One region of the Pseudarthrobacter sp. CC12 genome, then DNA from elsewhere that is predicted to be linked to it. Evidence: riboswitches for the same ligand, from Rfam matches in the RefSeq annotation. Region 1 holds a riboswitch; each other region holds the start of a gene.
The links. Region 1 has a riboswitch for cyclic di-AMP ahead of PV772_RS21365 (LysM peptidoglycan-binding domain-containing protein). Riboswitches for the same ligand answer to the same signal wherever they lie in the genome.
Positions count from the first base shown of each region.

Region 1 (5,529 bases):
CTTCGAGCAGCGCGCGGAACCGTTCGAAATCAGGCATGGGGACAGCCTAACGCGTCAATCAGTACCAGTTCAGGGCGACGGAGTGGTTCCATGCCGCGCACGGGGAACCATACCGGTCCTTGATGTAGCCAAGGCCCCAGTCGACCTGCGTGCGGTAGCTGGTGAGCCAGTCGCTGCCGGCACTGGCGTACTTGCCCGGCGGCAGCGCCTGGGCTATTCCATAGGCACCGGAGTAGGCGTTGGTGGCCGTGGTCAGCCAGCTGGACTCCTTGGTCCACAGCTGGGCAAGGCACAGGAACTGGTCCTGGCCCCACCCGTAGGCGGCCAGGCGCCCCGATGCATAGCTTTTCGCTCCGGCCGGATCGTTCACCGCACCGCCGGGAACGGAAGGAACGACGACGGCGGGCTGAGCCGGCGGGGCCGGCGCCTCCGGGGCGGCCGGCCCGGGATCGACAGCGGGAGGAGGGACCGGAACGGGTTGGACACCGCCGGGCTGGACGGGACCTGCCGGGGCCGGGTTTGCCGCGGGCGCGGGTGCCTTCGGCTGCTGCGCCGCCGCGGCGGAGGCCCTGGCCTCGGCCTCCGCCTGCTGCCGGGCCTGCTCCTGCGCGGCGGCGCGCTTGGCCGCCTGGGCCGCCTCGTAGGCAGCCTGCGCCGCCTGGCCCTGGCGGTACTCACCCTCAAGGGCCGCCGTCGTGCCTTTCAGGGCTGCGAGCTGGGCTGTCAGCTCGCCGCCATGCCGCTGTTCCTCCGCCACCTGCCGGGCCAGCGAATCCTGGGCCGCGCGGGCGGACTCCAGCGTTGCCTTCGCCTCCGCGGCAAGCCGCTCCCGCTCGCTCCTGGCAACCTTCTCCTGGTCGGCAAGGGCGGCGGCTGCCTGTTCAGCGGCCGCCGCCTTGGTGACCAGGGCCGCAGTCTTGTCCCCAACGAGCTTGACCAGGTTGAGCCCCTGGACGCTGTTGGTTCCCAGGGCATCCAGCGCCACGAAGAACCCCGTGTTGGTTCCGCCGGTTTTGTAGGACTCGACAGCCAGGGCGCCGAGGTCTTTCCGGTAACGTGCCAACTCCTGGTTGGCGTGGGCGGACCGGGCGGAAAGGGTCTCGAGGCGGGAAGAAGCTGCCTGGAGCCCGGCGTCGGCGGCAGCGTACCCTGCCGCCGAGCGCACGGCGGCTTCCCCTGCCGCCTCAGACTCGGCTTCGAGGCGGGACAGCAGTCCGTTGATGATGGTGATCTCCCCCGCCTTCGAAGCTTCCGAGGACTGGGCCGCCTGCACGTCTGCCCACGAAGGATACCCGCCGGTTGGGGGCGGGTCGTCGGCAGTGGCCGGAAGGACAACGGTGGCGGCCAGGGCAACAGCCGCCAGGCCCCCCAGTACGGGGAACCTGGCGGTGGTCACGAACAGGGGCATAGTCCCGAAGCTTACCGGCGGATTGGAGGGGCACGCAGGAAGCCGTCTCCACATTGTTACTTGGACGGTAGCCACCGCCATCAGTCGAGGTCAGGCGGGAAGCAGGCTTATCGTCCACACGTTTGCGCAATTCGAGAGGGCAGCCTCGTATGTTACCTAAATGTGACAATCGCCGTGCCCATGGGTTAGGGTCGTCAGGTGTCCCTCTCAGACGGGACATTCCCGTCAGTATGCCGAGCCCTGCCGCTGACCATGGGATCCAACCGCTCCAGTTGGCAGGGACGGGGGAACCAAGTTTCCACGGCCACATGTGGCCTAGGGGTTAAGTCGGCAGCGCCTCCCTCCATCGCGGGGCCGCTCCCGGCCGGGTATCTCCAGCCCGAACCCGACAGCTCACCCCGCAGGCATGGGAGAGGCGATCAACCGTGTCAAAAAATTCCATTTCAGCCCGCCACCGCGCGACTCCGGCCCGCTCCATTGTGCTCGAGGGCCTCGCCGTAACAGCCAAGTCGCAGGCCCGCTCCCTGGGCCGCCCGGCGCTCGCTGTGGCAGCAGCGTCCGGCATTGCGTTCGGCGTGGGCGCTCCGGCCCACGCTGGCGTAACCGCACCGGACACTACTGAGCAGACCAGTGTGCAGGCCACCGCCGCAGCACCTGCTGCAGCCCCTGCCGCAGCAGCAGGGAACGTCCACACCGTGGTTTCCGGCGACACCCTCGGCGCCATCGCCGCGGCGTACGGCGTCAACCTCAATGACGTCCTGTCCGCCAACGGCCTGGGCCTGTCCTCGGTCATTTACCCGGGCGACCAGATCCAGATTCCCGGCGCCGGCTACACCGCAGCGCCGGCACCGGCCCCGGCTGCAGCACCCGTGCAGGCGGCAGCCGCCACCGCACCGGCCAACACCGGCATGAACATGTCCTACGCCTCGGCAACGCCTGTGGCTTCCACTACGGGCACCGGCACCGGCGCGGCGATCCTCGCCTCGGCCTACAGCCAGCTGGGTGTCCAGCAGGACTGCACCGCGATGGTTGAGAAGGCACTGCGCTCCGTCGGCAAGTCCGTAGGCGACCTGGCCCCCACCCAGTTCTTCCAGTACGGCACGGTGGTGGGCTCTCCCGCCCCCGGTGACCTGATCATCACCTCCGGCCACGTGGGCGTTTACGCAGGCAACGGCCAGGTTGTCAGCGGCGGCGTCAACGGCTTCGACACGCAGGTGCACTCCATCAGCTGGCTCGGCGGGTACTCCGCAGTGCGCGTAGCCTAGTCCCTGCCGGTCGGGCCCGCATGGCGGTGCCGACTGTGAAGGAGGGTGGCAGCCGGGAAACCGGCTGCCACCCTCCTGTCGTTAACGCACCCGCCGCGCCGCCGCGGTCAGGTCCCGCAGAACGTCATGTAGCTGCCGAAGTCCTCCGGCGGTCCCTGCATATAGCGTTCCAGGCCGGGCCGTTCAGTGAAGGGGTGGCTGACAGCTGCCAGCAGCTGCTGCAGCGGAGCCCGGTCCCCTCCGGTGGCTGCGGACAGCGCCTCCTCCACAAGGTGGTTCCGGGGAATGTACGCAGGATTCACGCTGTCCATCAGCTGAGCGTCCGGCTGGAGATCCTGCCACCCCACCACCCAGGAATCAAGGGCGGCAAGGTCAAGGACCATGCCGCGCACGGGGCGGCGGTCCCCTCGGGCGGCTTTACCCAGGTTGCGGAAGAACAGGGTGTAGTCCACGGGTCCGTCCTTCAGGATGTCGAGGACATCATCCACCAAGGCCCCGGCGGCGCCGCTTTCATCGACGCCGTCCAGACCCAGCTTGGCCGCCATCCCGCGGGTCCATGCCTTGCTGTACTGGCCCCGGAAACCGCCCAGGACCTCCACCGCCGGGGCCACGGCTTTCTCCTGGTCCTGGTCAATCAGCGGGAGCATGGCCTCGGCGAGCCGGGCCAGGTTCCATTCGGCCAGGACCGGCTGGTTGGCGTAGGCGTAGCGTCCACCGACGTCGATGGAGCTGTAGACGGCGGCTGGGTTGAAGGCGTCCATGAACGCGCAGGGCCCGTAGTCGATGGTCTCGCCCGAGATGGTCATGTTGTCCGTGTTCATGACCCCGTGCACGAAGCCAACGAGCATCCACCGGGCGACGAGCTCTGCCTGGGCGGAGACGACTGCCGCGAACAGCGCAAGGTAGGGGTTTGCGGCATCGGCCGCCTGCGGGTAGTGCCTGCCGATGGCGTGGTCCGCCAGCCGCTTCAGGAGGTCCATATTTTCGGTTGCGCGCGCGTACTGGAAGCTGCCAACGCGCAGGTGGCTGCCCGCAACCCGTGCCAGGACGGCGCCGGGCAGCATGTCATCGCGCCGAACCTGCCGCCCGGTGGCAACAACGGCGAGCGAACGGGTGGTGGGAATGTGCAGTGCGTGCATGGCCTCACTGACAATGTATTCACGCAGCATGGGCCCGACGACGGCGCGGCCATCCCCGGCGCGGGCGAATGGCGTCCGCCCCGAGCCTTTGAGGTGGACGTCCACGAGGCGGCCGCTCCGGTCAATGACCTCGCCCAGCAGCAGCGCCCGTCCGTCACCGAGCAGGGGCGAGTACCCGCCGAACTGGTGTCCGGCATACGCCTGTGCCACAGGTGTGGCACCTGCTGGAACGTGGTTTCCCACCAAGAGCCGCACCCCCTCGGGGCTGCGCAGGTACTGCGGGTCAAGGCCCAGGTCCGCTGCCAGTTGGTCGTTCAGGACGAGGAGCTCCGGGCTGGGCGCTTCCTCGGCCCGCCAGGGCACGGCGAGTTCCGCCAGTTCCCGGGCGAATCGGCCATCGAACGTGACCGTGGATTCAGCTGCTGCCGTCATGGTTTAACCCTATCCCCGCAGTTGGACCGGCACCCTCCCGTGCCGGCTGCCGCCGCCGCGGAACGGGGATGCGGTCAAGGTCCTTGGCCGCGATCACGGTAACCCCCGGGGCCCGCGCCTGCGCTTGTCCTGCAAGCAGGGAGGCGTCGTCACCGTACCGTGCGGAGAAGTGGGTGAGCACCAGGGTGCGCGCCCGGGCGGACGCTGCCAGCTCTCCCGCTTGCCCCGCAGTGAGGTGGAGGTACTGCTGAGCCAGGGTACCGTCGTCGTCACTGAACGTTGACTCGGTGACCAGCAGGCCTGCCCCGTCCGCCAGCTCTTCTGCGCCGGGGCACGGCGCCGTATCCATGATGAAGGCGAAGCGCTGGCCCGGCCTCGGACTGCTCATCTCTTCCAGCCTGACTGCCCCCAGTGCGCCATCGCGCTGGAGCCGGCCCACGTCCGGGCCGGAAATGCCTGCCCCCTGGAGCCGCTCCGGCAACAGGGTTCGTCCGTCAGCTTCCCGGAGCAGGTAGCCGTAGGTCTCGATGCGGTGCTTCAGGGGCCGGACCTCCAGGCCTTCCGCCACGGGCCCGGGGCCCGAATGCGGATGGAGCCGAAGGTCGATGCCGGGTGAACTGACTGACACCAGCGCCCGGACCACCGGGTCGCCGGAGGCCGGGTAGTGCAAATGGACAGGGTGCGGCACGCGGTCCAGTGCCATTCGGGACAGCACCCCGGGGAGGCCGTAGCAGTGGTCTCCGTGCACGTGGGCGAGGCAGATCCTGGTGATGTGGCTGGCCGCCACACCCGCATGGATCATCTGGCGCTGGGTGCCCTCGCCGGGGTCGAAGAGCAGGCCCGCGCCGTCCCAGCGAAGAAAGCAACCGTTGTGGTTCCGGGTCCGGGTTGGGACCTGGGAAGCGGTGCCCAATACCACCAGTTCACGCACCGCGGGCGTCTGCCGTCCCTGGGTGCAGGCCCCGCGCGTATGCCGCCTGGCCGACGTGCTGGAGGCAGTCCCCCAGGATACTGACCAGCCGCACCCCGAGGGTCACCGGCGGGTCCCAGTGCCGGTCAACCACACGGTCCAGGTCGGAATCGACGAGGCCGCCGAGGACTCTGGCGGTCTGCCGGTGCACGGCATCGTAGTACTCCTGGAGCAGTTCCCGGGGCGCCGTGACGGAATCCACCTGCTGACTGGAGTGCCCATAACCTGTGTCACGCTTTCCGAGAGGAAGGCCAAAGCGGTCTACGAATCCTTCCGCCACCCAGACCTGCCCCAGTCCCGCGGCGGAGGCCACCT
Region 1 is NZ_JARDJH010000050.1:21,652-27,180, forward strand. It holds gene PV772_RS21355 (TraR/DksA C4-type zinc finger protein) at 1-37, opposite strand, end outside; gene PV772_RS21360 (lytic transglycosylase domain-containing protein) at 59-1,408, opposite strand; cyclic di-AMP (ydaO/yuaA leader) riboswitch at 1,630-1,830, shown strand; gene PV772_RS21365 (LysM peptidoglycan-binding domain-containing protein) at 1,834-2,673, shown strand; gene PV772_RS21370 (protein adenylyltransferase SelO) at 2,781-4,244, opposite strand; gene PV772_RS21375 (ribonuclease Z) at 4,228-5,175, opposite strand; gene PV772_RS21380 (DUF664 domain-containing protein) at 5,168-5,529, opposite strand, start outside.

Region 2 (5,529 bases), on a different contig from region 1:
CAGGACCGGCACCAAACCAGATTATCTGTAAGGTTGTTCAGACGATAATTCGGCTGGTTTCTGATCCTGCGTCAGTGGCCAGGCCCGGTCCTGAAGCGAATGTGAAGCATTAGCAGTCGAAGGTAATCTTGATGAATGACCACCTCTCCGATGCCCGCAGCGGCAGCCCGCGGCAGCGACTGTGCCGTCCGGCTGGTGGACGCCGACCGGGTCCGCTCCGTCCGGGACAGGATGCCGCAGGAGTCCGACGTCGCCGATCTTGCCGTGATTTTCGGTCTCCTGGCCGATCCCGGACGCGTACGGATCCTCATCGCCCTGCTCGAGGGGGAGATGTGTGTCTGCGACCTGGCCGCGACAACGGGTCTGAGCGAATCCGGTGTTTCGCACGCCCTGCGCCTGCTGCGCGGGCCCAAGGTCGTCACGGTCCGGCGTTCGGGCCGGATGGCCTACTACTCGCTGGCCGATTCGCACGTCCGTTTACTCCTGGATCTTGGCCTGACCCACGTCGGGCACACGGGCCAGGACCGTCTGCAGTCAGCAGCCAGCAGCTGACACCGATGCGGCGGGGGAAGTGCGCAGGGGGGTTCGGGCATGAACGGTGATTACCGTATCGACGGCCCGGTCTGGCTGCCGACCCTACCCCCGTCATTGGGCGAGTATCTGGCCCCGAACCTGCAGCCCGTTCCGCTCATCCCGGCACTGGCGCTGGCCGCTGCCGTCCTCTACCTGGGCGGGGCCATCACTCTCTGGCGCCGGGGCCGGGCCTGGTCGCCGATACGCACCATCTCGTTCCTGACCGGCTGCGCCGCCATCGTCGTGGTCATGGGCGCCGGGATCGAAGGCTACGGGCTGCGGATGTTCTCCATTTTCATGTTCCAGCAACTGACGCTGATGATGGCCGTTCCGCCGCTGCTGGTTGTCGGCTCACCCGGCACCCTGCTGCTGCGCACGACACCACACAACCGGCTGGGCCGGCCGGTGCTTCAGGCCGCGATCTGGGGCCTGCGCTCCAGATGGGGACGCCTGGCCATCCACCCGGGGTTCATGGTCCCCCTGTTCCTGCTGAGCTTTTACGGCGTGTACTTCTCTGGGCTCGCCGATCTGCTGCTGCCCAGCTGGTACGGGCACGTCGGGCTGGAGTTGCTGTTCCTGCTCGCCGGGATCCTCTTCACCGTGCCGCTGATCTCGGCCGACCCATTGCCCACCCGGCAGACCCATTTTGGGCGGTTGATCGATATTTTCGCGGAAATGCCACTGCATGCCTTTTTTGGGGTGGTCATCATGATGGCTACCGATCCGATGGTCGAATTCTTTGCCGTCCCGCCCGAAAGCTGGAATATCAATCCAATGCAGGACCAGGGAGTTGCCGGCGGGCTGGCATGGTCCTACGGGGAGCTGCCGGGGGTACTGCTGCTGATGTTCATCCTGGTCCGGTGGCAGCGGGACGAAGCCAGCGGGTGGGCCCGGTCAGAACGGGCAGTAGCCAGCGCCGGCGGCGATGCGGACATGGATGCCTACAACCAGTACCTGCAGCAGCTGGCCAACCGGCCCGAACGGCACCGCTGAACCGGCCCGGCCTGCCGCGTCGTTACCTTCCGAACACTTCCCTTACTGTCCGGCAAGCGCCGATACGATGAGCGCCTTCAGGGTCCCTTTCTCGGAGATCCCGAGGATCCTCGCGCTGACCCGGCCCTCCCGGTCCAGGACAAGGGTCGTGGGAACGGCGCGCGGCGGCACATACGTCGTCATGGCCAGCAGGATCCCGCCGTTGCTGTCATCAAAACTTGGATAACCCACCCCGAACGTGCGTTCAAAGGCAGCCGCAGTCGGCGCATCGTCCCGGACGTTCACACCATAGAACAGCACTCCCTGGTCCCGGAATTCATTGTTCAGCGCGACCAGGTCCGGCGCTTCCTTCCGGCAGGGAGCACAGCCCGCGTACCAGAAATTCAGGACCACCACGTTGCCCGCCCAGTCGTCCGAGGAGATGGTTTCCCCGCTGAACAGCGTCCCGGTCAGGGAAACTTTCGAACCGCGCGCGTCGGGACGGTACTCGTTGACTGAACCATCACCTGCGATGTAGTTCTTGTCATCCCCTGCGCGGGACTGCGCGGCGAGCGAATCCTCCTGCGCCCCGCAACCGGACAGGGCCAGCGCCGCAGCACCGAGCCCCAGAACAGCCCGCCGGGGCGGGCACTTGTCATCTCCTGCACGCTTGAACAGATCCACAGTCGTTGATTCTATCCCGCGTAGAAAAGGGAGCGGCGGGCGGCTGCAGGCGACTATCAGGTAAATCACAGGGTTATAACGATTCCAGGACCTGCCTGTAATGTTGATACAGGCATTTGTGTATCAGTGCCTTCGAGGCCGCACGCCCAACCCCGCCCGGGCCTCGAACACGACGAGCTTCACAGGCGGGGGCGGAGAACCCATCTTCCGGCAGCTGCGCTGCCTTGGGGTGAAGCCGGAGCTGAAGACTGCATCGAGCGGTTCGAGTCCCCGGCCGGGCTTGATCCTTGGCCCGAACCCGACAGCTAACTTCGCAGGCGCTGAAAGGACCCCATGCCGTCTTCCCCTGCCCGCGGCCGGCACCGTAGCCCGGTGCGAGCCGATGCCTGGCGCGTCGATTCTGCCGCTCCCCGGCACAGCCGGCGTAGGCCTACCAGCCGGGACTTCGCCGTCCTTCGACGCAACCTTCCGGCAGCGGCCACCATCACCGCAGCAATGCTGGTCGGCGCAGCGATCACTGCGGCCAATGCCGGCACGGGCGCTGACCGGCCCGCTGCGGCAGGCGTGGAACAGGTGGCCGCAATCGAGGTTCCGGCGCAGGCTTCGCCGGGCGCCAGCATCTCCTTCGACCGGTCCCCGGTGGCCACTGTCCCGGCCCCGGCCGTACCCGAGTCCCCGGCGGCCGGGTCTGCCGGGGCTTCGGCGCAGCTGGTCCCCGCGGCAGCTGTTCCCGCCGGCCCTGCGGCTTTGTCGGGGCTCGCCGCACCGTTGGCGAGCATGTCCGTAGCGTCGCCGTTCGGTTTCCGCACCAGTCCGATAACCGGGGGATCCGGGGAGCTTCACACCGGCCTTGACCTGGTGGCGTCCTGCCAGACAGCGGTGTTCGCGGCTGGAGCCGGAACGGTGGTCGAGGCAGGATGGTCCGTGTACGGCGGGGGAAACCGGATCGTGGTCGACCACGGCAACGGCCTGAAAAGCACCTACAACCACCTGGCCTCGATCGAGACGAGCGTCGGCGCACCCGTCGCCGCCGGGCAGCGGCTGGCCGCTGCCGGAACGACGGGCAACTCCACCGGCTGCCACCTGCATTTTGAGGTGCTCTTCAACGGCCAGACCGTTGATCCGCAGGGCTGGCTGTGACCGGGACGAACCTTGGCGCGGGCGCGGCAGGCCGCGCACCACGGCCGGTTCAGCGCCGCGGCCTGCTGTGGGCCGTCTTCGTCACCGTTCTCATCCTCACCGCGCTGGCTTTCTTCGCCATCGGCCGGCTGTCCGGCGCGCCGCAGCAGATCTCAGATGATGGACCGGATGCCGGATTTGCCCGTGACATGCAGGTCCACCACGCCCAGGCCGTGGAGATGGCCCTGATCATCAGGGATACGTCCACCAACGAAGAAATCCGCGCGGTCGCCTATGACATCGCGACCACCCAGCAGCACCAGAAGGGTCAGATGTTCGCCTGGCTGCAGGGATGGGGCCTGTCCCAGGCAGGCACCGCGGCGCCCATGGCCTGGATGCAGGCCGGGACGGGGCAGCACGGGGCATCCCATGACGCCTCTGCTGCCGCGGCACCGCAGACAGAGATGGAGGGCATGGCAACCCCGGAACAGATGCAGGCCCTCCGGGCCGCTTCCGGGACAGAGGCGGACCGGCTTTTCACTGATCTGATGATCCGCCACCACCAGGGCGGGGTGGCGATGGCCACTGCTGCCGTGAATCTCGCCGAGACCGCCCGCGTCCGCGACTTCGCCGCCGGCCTGATGGAAGCGCAAAGCGCTGAAATACTGGCTTTGCAGGATCTGCGCGCCCGACTTTGACCATCCGCAGCCCATTCCGGCCGCACCAGCGACGAAAGCGAGCCCACCTGATGCCCCAGCCCCGGCCCTCCCGCGAGGAACGACAGGCGATCCTGAAGGCCCTGCAGGCAAAACAGCGGGCCACGGCGCGCCGTAAAGCCTGGCTGCTCTACGGTGCGGCGGCGGTCGTCGTCGCCGCGATCATTGGTTCGGTGTCGTTTGTCGTCGTCGGCGAAGTACGCCAGCGCGAGGAAGCCAGCGCGGCGGCTTCCCGGCCGATAGAGGGTGAGCAGGACTTCCCGGACCAGTCCAGGAACCATACGAGGGAACCGGTCAGCTACCCCAGGGCCCCTGCCACCGGAGGGGACCACGCCCCGGTCTGGACCAACTGCGGGATCTACACCGCCCCCGTGCAGCAGACCCAGGCGGTGCATTCCCTGGAGCACGGCGCCGTGTGGCTCACCTACCGTCCCGACCTGGCTGCGGACCAGATTGCCGAACTGACCGCTGCCGCCGACGGGCAGCCGTATCTCCTGCTCAGTCCCGTCCCCGACCAGGAGGCTCCCATCGTGGCCACGGCATGGGGCAAGCAGCTGGCCTTGCAGACCAGCAGCGATGAACGCCTTGCTCCGTTCATTAAGAAGTACCGCCAGGGCCCGCAGACGCCTGAGCCGGGAGCCGTCTGCACCGGCGGTATCCAGGGCTGACAAGCAGCCGCAGGGCTGTCCTCAATGTCGGCTGACAGGTCACTGGCCAAATACTTAGACGGGCATGAGGAAGGTCCCTGCCAGGTTCTGCAGCTGATAAATCCACTTCACCCACAGCCCGGAGACCATCAGAACACCAAGGATGATCAACATCGCCGCCCCGGCGATGTTGACCGCACGGATATGGGCCCTGACAACCGCCAGGACCCGGGAAACCCAGTTCAGGCCGAAAGCGACCAGCACAAAAGGGATCCCCAGGCCCAGACAATAGACGAACGCCAGCAGCGCACCGCGCCAGGCGCTGGCGGCCGTGACGCTCAGGCTGAGCACTGCACTGAGGGTCGGACCCATGCACGGGGTCCAGCCGAGCCCAAACACCACGCCCAGCACCGGGGCTCCGGCCAGGCCTTTCCTGCCCGGAGCACGGAATTTCCTGGTCTGCTGCAGCCAGGAGAAACCGCCCAGCAGGACCAGCCCCATCAGGATGACGACGACGCCCAGGACCCGCATCAGTGGATCCTGCCACCGCACCAGCCATGAGCCGATGGCACCGAAGGCTGCACCGTAGAGGGTAAATACCGCCCCGAAGCCGAGAATGAACAAGGCCACCCCGGTCAGGACACGGCGCCGGTTCCCGGGCTGGCCGGGATCGGTCAGCCCGGAGACGAACCCCAGATACCCCGGGACCAGCGGAAGAATACACGGCGAGAGGAACGAAACCAGGCCCGCGACCGCTGCGAGCGGCAGTGCCAGCACCAGCGCACCGGACGTCACGCTTGAAGCAAAAAATTCTCCGA
Region 2 is NZ_JARDJH010000010.1:25,837-31,365, reverse strand. It holds gene PV772_RS09620 (metalloregulator ArsR/SmtB family transcription factor) at 136-552, shown strand; gene PV772_RS09615 (cytochrome c oxidase assembly protein) at 592-1,566, shown strand; gene PV772_RS09610 (TlpA disulfide reductase family protein) at 1,609-2,229, opposite strand; cyclic di-AMP (ydaO/yuaA leader) riboswitch at 2,390-2,561, shown strand; gene PV772_RS09605 (M23 family metallopeptidase) at 2,563-3,369, shown strand; gene PV772_RS09600 (DUF305 domain-containing protein) at 3,366-4,046, shown strand; gene PV772_RS09595 (DUF3105 domain-containing protein) at 4,097-4,732, shown strand; gene PV772_RS09590 (cytochrome c biogenesis protein CcdA) at 4,787-5,529, opposite strand, start outside.
Region 2: it holds a riboswitch for cyclic di-AMP, as region 1 does, so the genes downstream of both, PV772_RS09605 (M23 family metallopeptidase) here and PV772_RS21365 (LysM peptidoglycan-binding domain-containing protein) in region 1, are expected to answer to the same signal.

Region 3 (5,529 bases), on a different contig from region 1:
TCGCCCACCACGTAGTCGATGCTGGACAGCAGGGCTGAGACATCGCTGGGCTCGATGGCCACGAAGGTGGCGATCCGCAGCTGGTTGCGCCCCAGCTTCCGGTAGGGCTCGGTGTCAACGATGCCGTTGGCGCGCAGGACCTTGGCCACGGCCGCTGCATCAACCGATTCGTCGAAGTCGATGGTGGCGATGACATTGGAGCGTTCCTCCGCCTTGGCCACAAACGGGGTGGCAAACTCGGAGGCCTCGGCCCAGCTGTAGATGCGTCCGGCGGAGTCTGCGGTGCGTGCGGCGGCGAAATCCAGGCCGCCGTTGGAGTTCAGCCACTGGACCTGGGCGTCCAGCGTGACCAGCGTGGACAGCGACGGCGTGTTGTACGTCTGGTTCAGGCGGGAGTTGTCGATGGCGGTCTGGAGGTCCAGGAAGTCCGGGATCCAGCGGTTGCCTGCCTTGATCCGCGCGGCGCGCTCGAGGGCGGCCGGGGAGAACAGGCCCAGCCAGAGGCCGCCGTCGGAAGCGAAGTTCTTCTGCGGGGCGAAGTAGTAGACGTCGCTTTGGGCAACGTCCACTTCCAGGCCGCCGGCCGCGGAGGTGGCGTCCACCAGGACCAGCGATCCCTCGTCGGCTCCGGAAACGCGCGTGACAGGGGCAGCAACACCGGTGGAGGTCTCATTCTGGGGCCAGGCATAGACATCAACGCCTGCCTCGGCCTGGGCCGCCGGCCGCGTGCCTGGCTCGGACTTGATGATCGAGGAAGCCTCCAGGAAGGGCGCCTTGTTGGTGGCGGCCGCAAACTTGGACCCGAACTCGCCGAAGGACAGGTGCTGGGCCTTCTTCTCCACGAGGCCGAAGCTCGCGACGTCCCAGAATGCCGTGGAGCCGCCCACGCCGAGGACCACTTCATAGCCCTCCGGGGCGCGGAAGAACTGGCTCAGCCCTTCGCGGACGGATCCCACCAGGTTCTTGACCGGCGCCTGCCGGTGCGAAGTGCCGAGGATGGTCTTGGACGCTGCTGCCAGCGCATCGATCTGTTCCTGGCGGACCTTTGACGGGCCGGCGCCGAACCGCCCATCCTTCGGCAGGAGGTCGGCGGGGATCGTGATGCTGGTGTCGCTCACAGGTGCTCCAATTCGGCGGGGACGAAAGTTTGGTCCGGACGGGCGGGTCATGGCTCGGCCGGCAGCAGGCGATGGCTGCGCAGCGGGCCTTCACCATTCTGCCTGAATGGCAGGGGCGGCGGGAGCCGGCGGGCCCAAAGTCCAGACAATGAGACGCGCCGTCCGGGCGACGCCGCCCGACGCTCGGCTATTCGGACAAACTCAAAATAGGCTAAGCTGGCCCCCGGACTACCTCGCGGGAAGAGGCGATACGGTGGGACAACGCAAGGTACTGCGCTCGAGGAGCTGAGCTGGATGACGGATCTGATCGACACTACGGAGATGTACCTCAGGACCATCCTGGAGCTTGAGGAAGAAAACATCGTTGCCCTCCGGGCCCGTATTGCCGAGCGCCTGCGCCACTCCGGCCCTACCGTGTCCCAGACCATCGGAAGGATGGAGCGCGACGGGCTCGTGGTGGTCTCCGGTGACCGGCATCTGGAACTCACTGACACCGGCCGCAAGCGGGCAACCGAGGTCATGCGCAAGCACCGGCTGGCCGAACGCCTGCTGGCCGACGTGATCGGCCTGGACTGGGCCTACGTGCATGACGAAGCCTGCCGCTGGGAACATGTCATGAGCGAGCGGGTTGAGCGGCGCATTTACGAGATGCTGGACCACCCTACCGAATCGCCCTATGGCAACCCCATCCCCGGGCTCGCCGCCCTGGGTGGACAGCCTGCCACCGGCGGCGCCGACGGAGCCATCAGCCTGGTCGAAGCCATGAAGGGCTACGCATCGGCCTCTGTTGTCACCATCAGCCGGCTCGCTGAACCGATCCAGGTGGAGCCGGAACTGCTGGCGCAACTGGACGAAGGTGGAATCCGGCCCGGTGCCGCCGTGGCGCTGGAACGCGTGGGTGACTACATCTCCGTGCGGGTCCCGGGCATCGAGGGCGCACTGGAGCTGCCGCCCGAGGTTGCCGCCCACGTTTTCGTGGCCGTGTCCCAGCCCTGAGGCCCAGCCTTTTACCCCGGCAAGGCACTTCCACGCAAAGATAACGGAATTGTTACCTAAGGTCTAAAGGCCCTATAGTGGAACCAATCGTTGATACTTAAGCGTTACCCGATCCGGAGCCGAGCTCTGCCAGCGGATCGGGTGCACGAGTCGTTACTGGCAGAGGCGGGGGAACCACAAGCGGCAGCGGGGGACTGCCTTGGGGTGAAGTCCGTCAGCAGCAAGCCTCTCCAGTGAAGGATTCTTCCGGGAATACCCCTGTGCAGAAGCTTGCCGCGGCGGGCCGGGTCTTTGATCTCTCTGACCCGAATCCGACAGCTAACTCCGCAGGCTTTTCCAGAGAGGAACCCTTCTTGACCATGCAGACCTCCAGGGGGCGCCGCCGCGCAGCCAGCCCCCCTTCGGCACCCCGGGTTGTCGAAGACGCAGCAGTGGAGCGCCCCCGCGATCTCCATCGCGACGCGCGCCGCCGTCGGGGGCCCCTGCGGCAGGTAACGGAGTTCGCCGCCGCAAGCGGGATTGGCCAGAAGGCTGGAATCGCCCTGGCTGCCACCGGACTGGTGCTGACGGTCACAGTGCCGGCCACCAGCCCGGTCATGGCCACTGATGCGTCCGGCAACGCGCCCCTGGCAGCTTCCTCCGTCAGCCCGCAGCCGCAGATTTCCGCCGATATTGGTGCCCAGATCGACTTCAGCCGCTCCGCCGTCGTGACCCAGGCCGACCCGGACGGGAAGCTCAAGCAGCTCCTGAGTGCCCAGTCCGCCGGCTCCGTCACGCGGGCGGCGTCGGCCGGCACCCTGGCTGCACCACTAGCCTCCCTCGTGACCGCGTCACCGTTCGGATACAGGGTGAGCCCGATTACCGGCGGCTCCGGCGACTTCCACCGGGGCCAGGACTTCGTGGCTCAATGCGGGACGTCCGTCCTTGCCGCTGCGACCGGCACCGTTACCTTCGCAGGCTGGCACCAGTTCGGCGGCGGAAACCGGGTGGTCATCGACCACGGCAACGGACTGGAAACCACGTACAACCACCTGTCGTCCTTCAACGTCAAGGTGGGCCAGACGGTCTCCCGTGGAGAAGTCGTGGCGCTCAGCGGCACCACAGGTGCCTCCACCGGCTGCCACCTGCACTTCGAGGTGCAGGTCAACGGCGAAGTGGTCGACCCCATGGGCTGGCTGTAACGAATGATTGCCCACTCTCAGATCGCAGCGACCTGCCGTGACCTGAATGTGACATTGAAACAAAACTGCTGTACCGTCTAACTCGCGTCAACTTTTCCGAAGTTGACGCTCTTGAGTGGATTGCCTAACTCTGCCACCGCTCAAGGTCCGTTCGCATTTCATCGTCTGGCAGGGGCGGGGGAACCAATTTTGGCCTTCTCTCCAGAAGGCCTTGGGGTTAAGTCACCAGCTTCCCAGGAAGCTGCGTGGCCGGGTGACTCCCATCCGAATCCGACAGCTCACCTCGCAGGCATTGGGAGAGGCTACCTTCGTGTCTTCACGGCATCATTCTGCGCGCCACCGTGCGCAAACGGTTCGCACCAGCCCCTTGGACGCCGTGTCCAAGGCCGTGAGTGCAAATGCCGGGACCGTAGGCCGCCAGGCTGCCGTAGTGGCAGCCGCATCGGGCCTGATCCTGAGCATGGGCCTGCCAGCAAACGCAGCTGACACCACCGCCGGTGTCTCTGCATCCACCGAGTCCGGCTCGGCACAGACGGCACTGGCCGTCACGGCCGCCCCCACGGCCACGGTTTCCTTCGAGCGCCCGGTCGTCAAGACCACCGCCGCTCCGAAGGTGGAGGCGGTACGTCCCCAGTCCACCGCGCCGGCCGAACGCGCCGCCACCGCTGGCCAGGACGCCGCTCCCGCCGCCAAGGCTGCCGAGACTGTCTCCGCCGCAACCTCCGGCATTGCAGCCATCGCCTACACCGGCATCGGCCACTCCTATGTATGGGGCGGCACCAGCCCGGTCACCGGCTGGGACTGCTCCGGGTTCGTCCAGTGGGTCTACGCACAGGCCGGGATCAGCATCCCGCGCACCAACGCGTGGAACATCATGACCCCGACCTCCACCCCGCAGGCGGGCGACCTCGTTGTCCAGAACGGCGGCGCGCACGTGGGTATCTACGTCGGCAACGGCATGATGATCAGCGCGCTCAACCCCTCCCAGGGCACGCTGCTGCACTCGCCCGCAGCCACCGGTACCTCGTCGTACTACCACCTCAACAAGTAGTTCTTGGGCTTAGCGCTCCAAGGGCTATTTCTTTGCCCACAGCTTTTCCGCTAGAAACCAGATCCCCGTTCGGGATGCGCCGGCTTACCCCCAAGATGCCGGCGCGTCCAGCCCCCTTTGCCTGCCTACACGCGGTCCGAAGGAAAAACGAAAGAGAGAACTCATGACGACTCGTGCTACCGCACGGCACCGCGCCGAGGTCACCAAAACCAACTCGATCGCCATCATTGCCAAAGCTGTCAGCGACAACGCCGGTGGCATGGGCCGCCAGGCTGCTGTTATCGCCGCGGCTTCCGGCCTGGTCCTGACCAGCGGGCTCGCAGCGAACGCTGCCGACGCCAACGTCAAGCGCGATTCCGCTCCGGCGTCCCAGCTCGAAGTTGAATCGGCCGTCGACGCCCCGATTTCCGCGGCTTCCACCATTGCCATCAGCTACGAGAAGCCTGCTGTCACCACCACGCCGGCTCCCGTCGTCGAGCCCGAGCCCCAGGTCCAGGTGCAGGAAGCTGCTCCCGCGCCTGTGGCGCAGCCTGTTGCTGCTGCCAAGGCCACGGTCAAGGTTGTTACCGCCGCTGCTCCGGCTGCTCCCGCCGCCCAGGTTTCCGCAAGCGGGAAGGGAGCAGCCATCCTTTCCGCCGCATACGCCCAGCTCGGCGTGCACCAGGACTGCACCATGCTGGTGACCAACGCACTGGCTGCCGTCGGCATCCATTTCCACGACTGGCCGGCAGGCTACCTGTCGCTGGGTGACACCGTGCCCATGTCCCAGGCCCAGCCCGGCGACCTGCTGTACTACGCCGACGGTGGCGGCGGCATGGCCCACATTGCCGTTTACGCCGGTAACGGCATGGCCGTCCACGGCGGCTTCAATGGCAACGACACCGTGGTCTTCAGCGCCAATGTTGGCTCCGGACCGGTAGCCATCCGCGTACGTTAGGCATTCCTGTGCCGGCCTTAACCAACGCCGGCCCGCGTGCTGCTTGCCAGAGGACCCCCGCCAGCAAGGCGGGGGTCCTTTGCGCTTAAGGGCTTTGCCGCCGGCGTCCCCGCCTTTTCCCTGGCATGGTGACGGAAGGGGCCTCCGGGGCGGCGATTACCTGATTCTGCACTTCTTTGTTTACTCTTGTGATGTCGATCCATAGCCCGGACATGCCGAGGGCAGCCGGCCCTCGTGCCCCTGACG
Region 3 is NZ_JARDJH010000026.1:38,543-44,071, reverse strand. It holds gene serC (phosphoserine transaminase) at 1-1,118, opposite strand, end outside; gene PV772_RS16470 (metal-dependent transcriptional regulator) at 1,413-2,114, shown strand; cyclic di-AMP (ydaO/yuaA leader) riboswitch at 2,222-2,463, shown strand; gene PV772_RS16465 (M23 family metallopeptidase) at 2,474-3,295, shown strand; cyclic di-AMP (ydaO/yuaA leader) riboswitch at 3,407-3,601, shown strand; gene PV772_RS16460 (C40 family peptidase) at 3,672-4,346, shown strand; gene PV772_RS16455 (NlpC/P60 family protein) at 4,510-5,283, shown strand.
Region 3: it holds a riboswitch for cyclic di-AMP, as region 1 does, so the genes downstream of both, PV772_RS16465 (M23 family metallopeptidase) here and PV772_RS21365 (LysM peptidoglycan-binding domain-containing protein) in region 1, are expected to answer to the same signal.